Linked DNA regions of Rhodobacter capsulatus SB 1003. The protein of the gene in region 1 interacts with the protein of each later gene in a pairwise test. Links are inferred from orthologs where the notes say so. Each region holds a gene or a part of one and is shown in the gene's direction. Other genes may lie near its edges.

Evidence for each region. Proteins that work in one complex are often made in the same cells at the same time.
Region 2: the proteins of tpiA (region 1) and pepT interact in binary tests that used the Escherichia coli proteins (3 or more experiments, as listed by UniProt). The link is inferred for Rhodobacter capsulatus SB 1003 from one-to-one orthologs.

Annotation. Positions count from the first base shown.
Region 1 is NC_014034.1:1,724,097-1,731,443, reverse strand. What follows is about bases 1-2,793. They hold tpiA (triose-phosphate isomerase), read left to right. Parts: upstream 1-921; coding sequence 922-1,665; downstream 1,666-2,793. Other genes in these bases: cobA (uroporphyrinogen-III C-methyltransferase), read left to right, coding at 2,409-2,793; RCAP_RS07920 (Lrp/AsnC family transcriptional regulator), read right to left, coding at 1,818-2,279; RCAP_RS07930 (HesB/IscA family protein), read left to right, coding at 493-852; RCAP_RS07935 (alkene reductase), read left to right, coding at 1-422. Outside these bases: more of cobA, read left to right, coding at 2,794-3,200; RCAP_RS07910 (DUF2849 domain-containing protein), read left to right, coding at 3,197-3,511; RCAP_RS07905 (nitrite/sulfite reductase), read left to right, coding at 3,504-5,165; RCAP_RS07900 (phosphoadenylyl-sulfate reductase), read left to right, coding at 5,155-5,919; RCAP_RS07895 (DUF934 domain-containing protein), read left to right, coding at 5,916-6,302; RCAP_RS07890 (ferredoxin--NADP reductase), read left to right, coding at 6,381-7,271. UniProt on the Escherichia coli protein: Involved in the gluconeogenesis. Catalyzes stereospecifically the conversion of dihydroxyacetone phosphate (DHAP) to D-glyceraldehyde-3-phosphate (G3P).
Region 2 is NC_014034.1:379,848-385,054, reverse strand. Bases 2,407-5,207 are described here. They hold pepT (peptidase T), read left to right. Parts: upstream 2,407-3,088; coding sequence 3,089-4,327; downstream 4,328-5,207. Other genes in these bases: RCAP_RS01805 (asparaginase domain-containing protein), read right to left, coding at 5,022-5,207; RCAP_RS01810 (hypothetical protein), read left to right, coding at 4,469-4,975; RCAP_RS01820 (Tex family protein), read right to left, coding at 2,407-2,983. Outside these bases: RCAP_RS01825 (DUF294 nucleotidyltransferase-like domain-containing protein), read left to right, coding at 1-661; more of RCAP_RS01820, read right to left, coding at 674-2,406. UniProt on the Escherichia coli protein: Cleaves the N-terminal amino acid of tripeptides.

The DNA of each region.
Region 1 (7,347 bases):
GCCCGGGGCGGGTCGGCGTGCGGCTCTCGCCCTTCTCGAACGCCAACAATATCGGCCTCGACAGCGACACGCCCGCGCTCTTCGGCGCCGCCATCGCCGCGCTGAACGACCGGCCGCTGGCCTTTGTCCATATGGTCGAGGGTCAGACCGGTGGCCCGCGCGACTGGCCCGCGGGCGAGCTGGAAGCGCTGCGCGAGGCGATCCGCGCGCCCTATGTCGCCAATAACGGCTACGATCGTGACAGCGCGCTGGCCGCGGTGACAACGGGCACGGCCGACGCGGTGGCCTTTGGCAAGCCCTTCATCGCCAACCCCGATCTGGTGGCGCGGCTGGAACGGAACGCCGAATGGAACCCGCTGCGGCTGGCGCAGATGTATGGCGGCGGCGCCGAGGGCTACACCGACTATCCCGCCCTGCCCTGATCTCTCCGGGCGGCCCGGCCGCTTGCCGGACCGCCCCCGCACGCCTATCTTGAGGCGAAAGGAGCCCCCCATGTTCGCACTCCCCGGCAAGCCCCCCGTCACCCTGACCCCCGCGGCCGTCGCCCAGATCGCCGAGCTGATGGCGCGCGAAGGCGCCGCCGGGTTCCGCATCGGCGTCAAGAAGGGCGGCTGTGCGGGCATGGAATACACGATGGAAATCGCCTCCGAGGCCGATCCGATGGATATCGTCGTCGAGGAAGGCCCGGCCCGCGTGCTGATCGCGCCGCTGGCCCAGATGTTCCTGCTGGGCACCGAAATCGACTACGAGGAAACGATGCTCGAATCGGGCTTCAAGTTCCGCAACCCGAATGTGGTCGAAAGCTGCGGCTGCGGCGAATCGGTGAAGTTCCGCGACGCGCCCGCGGGCTGAGGCCCATTTCTTGCTTGCACGGGCCGCGCGCCTGCCTAATCTGCGCCCGACTTTGGCAAGGAGGCAGGAATGCGCAGAAAATTGGCCGCGGGCAACTGGAAGATGAACGGCACCAAGGCAAGCTTGGCCGAAGTGGCGGCGCTGATCGCGGCGCATCCCGATCCGAAATCCGAAGTTCTGCTGTGCCCGCCCGCGACGCTGGTCGCGGCGATGGTGGCGACGGCGGCGGGCAGGATCGCGGTCGGCGGGCAGGATTGCCACATGAAGGCCGCGGGCGCGCATACCGGTGACATCGCGGCCGAAATGCTGGCCGATTGCGGCGCCTCCCATGTGATCCTCGGCCATTCCGAACGCCGCGCCGATCATGGCGAAAGCTCGGAGATGGTTTGCGCCAAGGCCACCGCTGCCCGCGCCGCGGGTCTGGTCGCGGTGATCTGCGTTGGCGAGACCGAAGCGCAGCGCGATGCGGGCGAGACGCTGGCACTGGTCGGCGCGCAGCTGGCGGGCTCGGTTCCGGACGGCGCCACCGCGGCGAATACTGTCATCGCCTACGAACCCGTCTGGGCGATCGGCACCGGCCGCACGCCGACGCTGGAACAGATCGCCGAAGTGCATGATTTCCTGCGCGCGGAACTGGTCGCGCGCTTCGGCGCCGAGGGCGAAGGCATGCGGCTTCTTTACGGCGGCTCGGTGAAACCCTCGAACGCGACCGAGATCTTTGCCACCTCGAATGTCGATGGCGCGCTGGTGGGCGGCGCTTCGCTCAAGGCCGCCGATTTCGGCGCGATCCTGAGCGCGCTCGACGCGGCCTGAGGCGAGGCTGGGGGCGCTGCCCCCAGACCCCCGGGATATTTGGAGCAAGATGAAATCAGCTCCGGTTGTTTTTCATCTTGCTCCAAATATCCCGGGGGGTGAATGGCCGCGAGGCCAGAGGGGGCAGCGCCCCCCTGCCCGGCCCGACCGGGTCACACCGGCAGAATCGTCGTCGACTTGATCTCTTCCATGCTCAGAAGTGCTGTGACGTTGTAGATCTTCACCTCGGAGATCAGCGCCTGATAAAACAGATCATAGGCGCGCGCGTTCTTCACCCGCACCTTCAGGATATAGTCGATATCGCCCGCCAGCCGATGCGCTTCCAGCACCTCGGGGCGCGCGCGCAGCGTCGCCAGAAACCGGCGCTGCCAGTCGGCTTCGTGTTCCGAGGTCCGGATCAGCACGAAGAAACAGGCCTCCAGCCCCAGCGCCTCGGCGTCGAGCAGCACCGTCTGCCGCCCGATCACGCCCAGATCCTTCATCTTGCGGATCCGGTTCCACACCGGGGTCTTCGACGAGCCCACCTTGCGCGCGATCTCGTCGAGCGACTGGCTCGCGTCTTCCTGCATCTGAAACAGGATCTTCCGATCCATCTCGTCCAACCGGACCGCCATTCGCCTTTTCCCCCGTTTTGCAGGAAATATCCTCTGTCGGAGCCAGGATAGAAAACGAAGTTCCTTATTCGCAAGGGGGCATGGCGCTCACGGGGAAAAATTTCCTATATTGCGCGAAAGGAGACCACCATGACCCAGATCCTTCGCACCTCCGAGACCCAAGCCCCCCGCCGCACGGACCATCGCACTGGCCATGTCACCCTGGCAGGGGCCGGTCCGGGCTGTGCGGATCATCTGACGCTGGCGGTGGCGCGGGCGCTGGCTGCGGCCGATGTGATCTTGCATGACCGGCTGGTCTCGGCCGAGGTGCTGGCGCTGGCCGGACCGCAGGCGGAGGTGATCGAGACCGGCAAGACCGGCTTTGGCGCCCATATGCCGCAGGAGGAGATCATCGCGCTGATGCTGGGCTTTGCGCAGGCCGGGCGCAATGTGCTGCGGCTGAAATCCGGCGATCCGGGCGTCTTCGGCCGTCTGGGCGAGGAACTGGACGCGCTTGAAGCTGCCGGGATCGGCTTCACCGTCCTGCCCGGGATCACCGCCGCCTCGGCCGCCGCGGCAGGCCTTGGGCAAAGCCTGACCGAGCGCGGCCGCAACCGCGAGCTGCGCCTGATCACCGGCCATGACGTCGCCGGTTTCGCCGAGGCGGATTGGGCGGGCCTTGCCCGTCCGGGCGCCGTTGCCGCGATCTACATGGGCAAGAAGGCCGCAAGGTTCCTGCAAGGGCGGTTGATGATGCACGGCGCCCTTGCCACGACGCCGGTCACGCTCGTAGAAAATGTTTCCCGCGCCGAGGAGCGCGTGATCGCCACCACCCTGGCCGATCTGCCCGCCGCCGCCGCGCGTCTGGAAGGTCCCGCCGTCATCCTGTTCGGTCTCGCCCCGCGCGCGGCCGCCGCCCAATCGCTCGAGGCCGTGATATGAGTCGTTCCTTCGTTCCGAAAGTCGTCAGCGCCAATGATCTGCGCGCCGGTCACGTCGTCTATTTCTCGGCCGCCGAGACCTGGGTGCGTGACATTGCAGAAGCCGAAGTGCTGACCGACGAGGCCGAGGCGCAGCTGCGCCTGCTTTCCGCGATGGGTCACACGACGGTTGCGGTGGGCGTCTATCTGGTGGATGTGACGCAAGGACCGCAGGGCCCGGTGCCGGTGGCGCTGCGCGAGCAGTTCCGCGCCAAAGGCCCCTCGATCCGCCCGACGAAAGAAGCCGCCGCCAAGGACGCCGCACATGTATGAATATTCCGACTTCGACGAAGCCTTCGTGCGCAACCGCGTGGCGCAGTTTCGCGATCAGGTGGCGCGACGGCTGGACGGCAGCCTGACCGAGGAGGAATTCCGCCCGCTGCGGCTGATGAACGGGCTTTATCTGCAGCTGCATGCCTACATGCTGCGCGTCGCCATCCCCTATGGCACGCTCTCGTCGAACCAGATGCGGGCGCTCGCCGATGTGGCCGACCGGTTCGACCGCGGCTATGGCCATTTCACCACCCGCCAGAACATCCAGTTCAACTGGATCAAGCTGACCGACACGCCCGACATTCTGGAGCGGCTCGCCGATGACGGGCTGCATGCGATCCAGACCTCGGGCAATTGCATCCGCAACGTCACGACCGACGCCTTTGCCGGGGCCGCCGCGGATGAAATCGAAGACCCCCGCCCCTATGCGGAGCTGATCCGGCAATGGTCCTCGGATCATGCCGAATTCCAGTTCCTGCCGCGCAAGTTCAAGATCGCGATCACCGGCAGCCCGGAGGACCGCGCCGCGATCCGCGCCCATGATGTCGGGCTGCAACTGATCCAGCGCGGGGGCGAAACCGGCTTTCGCGTGCTGGTGGGCGGCGGGCTGGGGCGCACGCCGATGCTGGCGCCCGAGCTGCGCGATTTCCTTCCGAAAGCCGATCTGCTGCCCTATCTGGAGGCGATCCTGGCCGCCTACAACCTGATCGGGCGGCGCGACAACAAATACAAGGCGCGGATCAAGATCACCGTCTTCGAGACCGGGATCGAGCCCTTCCGCGATCTGGTAGAGCAGGAATTCGAGCGTATCCGCCCGCAATTCACCGGCGCCGATCAGGCGCTTCTGGCGGAAATCACCCCGCATTTCGCCCTGCCCGATCTGGTCGCGAAAGACCCCGCCCCCTTTGCCGCGGCGCAGGTCACCGACCCGGCTTTCGCGGCCTGGGTCAAGCACTCGGTCACCGATCACAAGCGCCCCGATCATGCGGTGGTGACGATCTCGGTCAAGACCCCGGGCGAGGAACCGGGCGATGTCTCGGCGGCGCAGATGCGGGCCGTTGCCGATCTGGCCGATCTGCATGGCTACGGCGAGCTGCGGATTTCCCACATGCAGAACATCGTTCTGCCCCATGTCGCGCGCGCCGATCTGCCCGCCCTTCATGCCGCGCTGCGCAAGGTCGGGCTGGCGGCGGCGAATGTCGGGCTGATTTCCGACATGATCGCCTGCCCGGGGATGGATTACTGCGCGCTGGCCACCGCCCGCTCGATCCCGCTCGCGCAAGAGATCGCGCAGCATTTCGAGACGCTGGGGCTGGTCGAAACCATCGGGCCGCTGCCTCTGAAAATCTCTGGCTGCATCAATGCCTGCGGTCATCACCATCTGGGCGCCATCGGCATCCTTGGGCTTGATCGCGCCGGGGCCGAGAATTACCAGATCACCCTTGGCGGTGCCGAGGGCCCCGAAGCCGCGATCGGCGAAAAGATGGGGCCGGGCTTTGCCTATGACGCGGTTGTCCCGGCGATCGAGCGGCTGGTGCGTGCCTATCTGACGCTTCGGCTTTCGGAGGGCGAAACCTTCCTTGCCGCGCTGCACCGGCTTGGCCGCGAGCCCTTCCGCGCCGCGCTTTATGACGAGGCCCAAGATGCTGCCTGACATCGGCCCCCGCGTTGCGGGGCTGAACGAGCGCTACCGGCATCACGCCGCCATTTCGGTGATGGAAAAGGCGCTGGCCGATCCCGACACCGGGCGGGTGGCGATGGTCAGCTCGTTCGGCGCGGAATCGGTCGTGCTTTTGCACATGGTCTCCTTGATCGCCCCGGCGACGCCGGTGCTTTTCGTCGACACGATGATGCTGTTTCCGGAAACGCTCGCCTATCAGCAGGAGGTCGCCTCGAAACTGGGCCTGTCGGAGATTCGCACCATCCGCGCGACCAAGGCCGCGCTGGCGCTGGATGACCCCGACGGCACGCTTTATCAGTTCAACACCGATGCCTGCTGCAATCTGCGCAAGACCGTGCCGCTGGAAACCGCGCTTGCGGGTTTTGACGCCTGGATCACCGGGCGCAAGCGTTATCAGGGCGCGACCCGGGCCGAGATCGATTTCTTTGAAGTCGAAACCCCCAACCGGATGAAGATCAATCCGCTGGCGCATTGGGGGCGCGAGGATCTGGAAGAATACATGGTGCAAAACCGCCTGCCCCGGCATCCGCTGGTGGCCAAGGGCTATCCCTCGATCGGTTGCGCGCCCTGCACCTCGCCGGTGAAACCGGGCGAAGATCCGCGCGCAGGCCGTTGGCGCGGCTCGCAAAAGACCGAATGCGGCATCCATTTCATCGGCGGCAAGATGGTGCGGGTCAAACCGGCCGAGGACGCAACCGAAGGCAGCGACAAGGACAAGGTGGCATGAGCGTGATCGTGCGCGATACGGGCTTTGCGCCCGAGGATTTCACCGGGGTGGCCGTCGAGGTTCCCCCCACCACCGCCCCCGAGGCGCTGGCCGGGTTGATCGCGGGGGCAGAGCTCGTCAAGGTGCTTTTCCCCAGCTTTTCGGACGGGCGCGGCTTCACCCTTGGCCGGCTGATCCGCGACGCGGGCTATACGGGGCGGCTGCGCGCCAGCGGGCCGATCATCGCCGATCAATACGGCATGGCGCGGCGGTCCGGCTTTGACGAGGTGGAGATCCCCGAAGATCTGGCCGCCCGGCAGGGCGAGGCGCAGTGGCTCGCCCGCGCCGACTGGCAGGCGCATGACTATCGCGCGCGGCTGTTCGGCTCGGTTGCGACAGCGTGATCGCTTGACGCGAAAGGTCGCAGGCGGCATCTGCCCATAGTCATGGCACGCCGCCGCCTTTTGTGGTAATTGCGGCGCATGTTTCCTGCCGCGCCTTCGCATGCGCCGGTGCGGCGCTTCTTCATCGCCCCTTCGGGCCTCAAAGACGAGACGACCGTGAACGAGACCACGCCGATTGCCCCCGCGAAAGTCCTGCCCGATGCGCAGACGGTGACCTCTGTCCGGCACTGGACCGACACGCTGTTTTCGTTCCGCGTCACGCGTCCGCAGACGCTGCGCTTCCGCTCGGGCGAATTCGTGATGATCGGGCTGCTGGATGACAACGGCAAGCCGATCATGCGCGCCTATTCGATCGCCTCGCCCGCCTGGGACGAAGAGCTCGAATTCTACTCGATCAAGGTGCCCGATGGCCCGCTGACCTCGCGTCTGCAGCACATCAAGGTGGGCGAGCAGATCATCTTGCGCCCGAAACCCGTCGGCACGCTGGTGATCGACGCGCTTCTGCCCGGCAAACGGCTGTGGTTCCTGGCCACCGGCACCGGGATTGCGCCTTTCGCCTCGCTGATGCGCGAGCCCGAGGCCTATGAGAAATTCGACGAAGTCATCATGATGCACACCTGCCGCACGGTGGCCGAGCTGGAATACGGCCGCCAGCTGGTCGAGGCGCTGCAAGAGGACCCGCTGATCGGCGAGCTGGTCGAGGGCAAGCTGAAATACTACCCGACCACCACGCGCGAAGAGTTCCATCACATGGGCCGGATCACCGACAACCTCGCCTCGGGCAAGGTGTTCGAGGATCTGGGGATCACGCCGATGAACCCGGAAACCGACCGGGCGATGGTCTGCGGCTCGCTTGCCTTCAACGTCGATGTGATGAAGGTTCTGGAAAGCTACGGCCTGCGCGAGGGCGCCAATTCCGAGCCGCGCGAATTCGTGGTGGAAAAGGCCTTCGTCGGCGAAGGCATCTGAGCCTTCCGGCATTTCGAAACGGGCCGTCCTTCGGGGCGGCCTTTTTCTTTGGCGCGGCGGAGGACCAAAAGAAAAC
Region 2 (5,207 bases), 1.3 Mb from region 1 along the record:
GCATTGCCCGGGCGAGATGATGGCGACCAATCCGCGCTGGTGCCAGCCGCTGCGGGTCTGGCGCGATTATTTCGCGGGCTGGATTTCGCGCCCCGACCCGGAGGCGCAGATGCTGGCCTCGGTGATGTTCGATCTGCGCCCGATCGGCGGCGGCGGCATCGCGATGTTCGAGGATCTGCGGGCGGAAACTCTGGCGATGGCGGCGCAGAATTCGGTCTTTGTCATGCACATGACGGCGGCGGCCCTGAAACACGCGCCGCCCCTTGGCCTCATTCGCAGCTTCGCCACGATCCGCTCGGGCGAGCACAGGAACCACATCGACATGAAGATGAACGGGGTGGTGCCGGTGGTGGACCTTGCGCGGATCTATGCGCTGCAGGGGCGGCTTTTGCCCACGAACACCCGTGCCCGGCTGAAGGCGGCCGAGGAAGCCGGGGTGGTTTCGGCCGCAGGCGCCCGCGATCTGATCGAGGCCTATGATCTGATCGCGACGATGCGGCTGGAAAATCAGGCGGTTCTGATCAAGGCCGGGCGGGCGGCGGACAATTTCCTCGCTCCCTCGGACCTCAGCGATCTGGAACGCTCGCATCTGCGCGATGCCTTTGTGGTCGTGCGCACGATGCAGTCCGCCATCGGCCATGGCCGCGCGGCAGTGAGCTGAGGGGGGACCCCCTCAGCGTTTCTTCATCGCATCAAGCAGCGCCGCGCCGAAACCGCCGGTGGCCTGGCTCGTCTTCGGCCCGGCCGACATCGGCTGGCGCCCCTTCGGGCCCTTTTGCGGCTCCGGCCCGCGGGCGGCCCGGTCCTCGCGCGCGGAAGTGCCGCCATCCTTGCGCATCGTCAGCGCGATGCGCTTCCTTGCCACATCGACCTCGGTCACCCGGACCTTGACCACATCACCGGCCTTGACGACCTCATGCGGGTCTTTGACGAAACGGTCGGCCAGCTGGCTGATGTGGACGAGCCCGTCCTGATGCACGCCGATATCGACAAAGGCGCCAAAGGCCGCGACGTTCGTCACCGTGCCTTCCAGCTGCATGCCCGGTTTCAGGTCCTTGATATCCTCGACCCCCTCGGCAAAGGTCGCGGTGACAAAGCTGGGCCGCGGGTCGCGACCGGGTTTTTCCAGTTCCGCCAGAATGTCGCGCACGGTGGGCAGGCCGAATTTCTCGGTGACAAACTCCTGCGGGCGCAGTTTCGCCAGCGCCGCACTGTCGCCCATCAGCGCGCGGATATCGCGGCCGCAGGCCTTCACGATGGCGCGGGCGACATCATAGGCCTCGGGGTGGACCGAGGAGGCATCGAGCGGCTCGGTACCTTCGGTGATGCGCAGGAACCCCGCGCATTGCTCGAACGCCCGCGGCCCAAGGCGGGACACTTTCAGCAATTCCTTGCGGCTTTTGAAGGCGCCATTGGCATCGCGATGCGCGACAATCGCCTCGGCCAGCCCCGGCCCGAGGCCCGAGATATGCGCCAGAAGCGGCGCCGAGGCGGTGTTGAGATCGACGCCCACCGCGTTCACCGCATCTTCGACGACGCCTTCCAGCGCCCGGCCCAGCTTCGACTGATCCACGTCATGCTGATACTGGCCGACGCCGATGGACTTCGGCTCAATCTTCACCAGTTCGGCCAGGGGGTCCTGCAACCGCCGCGCAATCGACACCGCGCCGCGCAGCGACACGTCGAGATCGGGGAATTCCTTCGCCGCCAGTTCGGACGCCGAATAGACCGAGGCCCCGGCTTCGGACACGACAACCTTGGTCGGCGGCTTCACCGAAGCGGGCAGCAGTTTCAGCGTTTCCGCCACCAGCCGCTCGGACTCGCGGCTGGCGGTGCCATTGCCGATGGCAATGAGGTCCACCTTATGCGCGGTGATCAGCCGGATCAGCGCCGCCTGCGTGCCGCGCAGATCGGATTTCGGCGGGAAGGGATAGACGGTCTCGGTGGCCAGCAGCTTGCCCGTCGCATCGACGACCGCAACCTTGCAACCGGTGCGAATGCCCGGATCCAGCCCCAAAGTCGTCTTCGCCCCGGCCGGGGCGGCCAGCAGCAGATCCTTGAGATTGCGGGAGAAAACCTTGATCGCCTCGTCCTGCGCGCGCCCGCGCATGTCCGAGAGCAGATCCAGCATCATCGACAGGCTCAGCTTCACCCGCCAGGTCCAGCCCGCCACGCCGCGCAGCCAGACATCCCCCGGCGCCTGGGTCTTGGCGTCCAGCGCCGCGGCCACCATCGCCTCGGCGCGGGCGACGCCGTCCTCGTCGGGGCCGATATCGAGCGTCAGCACGCCTTCATTCGAGCCGCGCAGCATGGCAAGCGCGCGGTGGCTGGGCACATCGGCCCAGCGTTCGCGGTGGTCGAAGTAGTCCGAGAATTTCGCGCCCTTTTCCGCCTGCCCCTCGACCAGCTTCGCGGTGATCACGGCCTCGCGCGCCAGAAAGTCGCGCAAGGACCCCAGCAGCGCGGCGTTTTCCACCAGCCCTTCGGCGACGATTTCCCGCGCGCCGGTCAGCGCCTCCTTCACCGTGGCAACAGCCTCGGACAGATAGCCCTCGGCCAGCTTTTCCGGCGCTGCCTTGCGGTCGGCAAAGATCGCCTCGACCAGCGGCCCCAGCCCGTTTTCCCGCGCGATCATCGCTTTCGTGCGGCGTTTGGGCTTGTAGGGCAGATACAGATCCTCAAGCTCCGCCTTGGTCTCGGCCCGGGCCAAGGCCAGCGCCAGCTCATCCGTCATCTTGCCCTGTTCGGTGATCGAGGCGACAATCGCCGCCCGCCGCGCCTCGCGTTCGCGCAGATATTCCAGCCGTTCCGCGAGCTTGCGCAGCTGCGTGTCATCCAGCCCCCCCGTCACCTCCTTGCGGTAACGCGCGACAAAGGGCACCGTCGCGCCTTCATCAAGCAGTCCCACCGCGGCGGTGACCTGCGCGGGGGTCGCGGCGATTTCCTCGGCGATGGTGCGGGCAATGCGGGTGGCGGTGTCCATGGGGTCCTCCGTTCGGCCGGAAGCGTGATGTAGCCGCCCCGCCGCGAGGGGGCAAGCCTTGACACTTCCGCCCGGTCGCGTCCCATTGCGCAAAAGGAGTCCGACATGACCGAATTCTGCCCCCGCCTTGAAGAGCGCCTGTGCCGCTACGCCGCCGTCGACACCCAAAGCGACGAGGAAAGCCCGTCCTCGCCTTCGACCGCGATTCAGCTGAACCTGGCCCGGATGCTGGCCGAGGAGCTGACCCGGATCGGCGCCGCCGAGGTGACGGTGACCGACTATGGCGCCGTGCTGGCCACCGTGCCCGCAACGGCCGAAGGCCCGGTGATCGGCATGCTGGCGCATATGGACACCGCCCCCGCCTATCACGCGGCAGGCGTGAAACCGCGGGTCATTCGCGGCTACAACGGCGGCGAGATCACTTACCCCGATGCCCCCGGTCTGGTGAATTCGCCCGCCGCCAACCCTTACTTGGGCGAGAAGCTGGGCCATGACCTGATCACCGCCTCCGGGCTGACGCTGCTGGGCGCCGATGACAAGGCGGGGGTGGCGATCCTGATGACGATGGCCGAGCATCTGATCGCCAACCCGCAGATCCCGCATGGGAAACTGCGGATCGCCTTCACCCCGGACGAGGAAATCGGCCGCGGCGTCGACGCCCGCCTGCCCGCGGATCTGGGCGCCGATTTCGCCTATACGCTCGATGGCGGCGCGGTGGGCGAGATCGAATATGAAAGCTTCTCGGCCGATGGCGCCAAGGTGAAGGTCAAGGGCGTGTCGACCCATCCGGGCACTGCCAAGGGCAAGATGGTGAATGCGCTCCATCTGGCCGCGAAGATCATCGAGATGCTGCCGCAGGCGACCCAAACCCCCGAGGTGGTGGACGGCCGCGAGGGCTTTTGGCACATCACCAACATCGCCGGCACCGCGGCCGAGGTCGAATTTTCGATCATCCTGCGCGATTTCGAGCTTGATGGCCTCACCGCGCGGGGGGCGCTCTTGCAACAAGTCTGCGCCGCGGTGGCGGCGACCGAGCCGCGGGCGGAAATCACCTGCACGATCAAGCCGCAATACCGCAACATGCGCTATTGGCTGGAACAGGACATGACCCCGGTCGATCTGGCCCGCAAGGCCTGCCGGGCCGAGGGGATCGAGCCGCTGTCGGTGCCGATCCGCGGCGGCACCGACGGCTCGCGGCTGACGGAAATGGGCGTGCCCTGCCCGAATATCTTCACCGGCATGCAGGACATTCACGGGCCTTTGGAATGGGTCTCGGTGCAGGACATGGAGAAGGCGACGCAGGTCTGTTTGCGACTGGTGCAGCTGGCGGCAAAGCCGGTGTGACAGCCTGCCGCAGCCGGGATTGCGCCTTTCGACCGATGGCCGCGACGAAAGTTGCGGCCATTCGCGTTTTACACCTGACCCCTCCCAAGGCACCCGGGCCTGATCCTTCAGGGATGACCCGGCCCCACAGAAAGCACTGTCATGAACGATCTTTTCAACCGCTATGCGACGCCCTTCATCACCGGGCTGTTTCTGGTCTCGCTGATTTCCGGTGTCGCGCTCTTTTTCCATGTCGGGCAATCGACCTTCCACGAGATGCACGAGATCCTGTCGATGGTGCTGATCCTGCCCTTCGTGCTGCATGTCTGGAAGAACTGGCGCTCGGTCACCAATTACGTCAAGCGCGCGCCGATGTGGATTGCGCTGGTCGTGTCGCTGGTGATCTCGATCCCCTTCGCGATCCCCTCGGGCGAGGGGCGGTCGGGTCCGCCGCAATTCGCGCTGGCGATGGCGGTGATGAATGCGAAAATCGCCGATGTGGCGCCGGTTTTCGGCACCGATGGCGCGACGCTGGCGGCGAAGCTGAGCGAGGCCGGGCTGAAAGTGACCGGGCCCGGGGACACGCTGGCCGCCGTCGGCACCGCCTCGGGCAAACCGGTCGAAGCCGTCGCCGCCGCCGTGCTGAGCGCCACCGCGCCCGCAAAATAAGCCCGCAAGAGGCGACGACAGGGGCCCTTCGGGGCCCCTTTTGCCGTCACGACAGCCAAAGCCGGATCAGCGCCGCCTCGGGTGTTTCCTTGCCGCCGTTTTCGACGCCCGCGGCCCACAGCGCCGCCCCGGCCGCATAGGCCCCCGGCGCCAGCCCGCCCGCCTCGCATTGGCTGACCGCGCGCAGCCGCTTGCCCGTGGCCACCGCGTCCCGCAGCGCCGCCAGAATCGC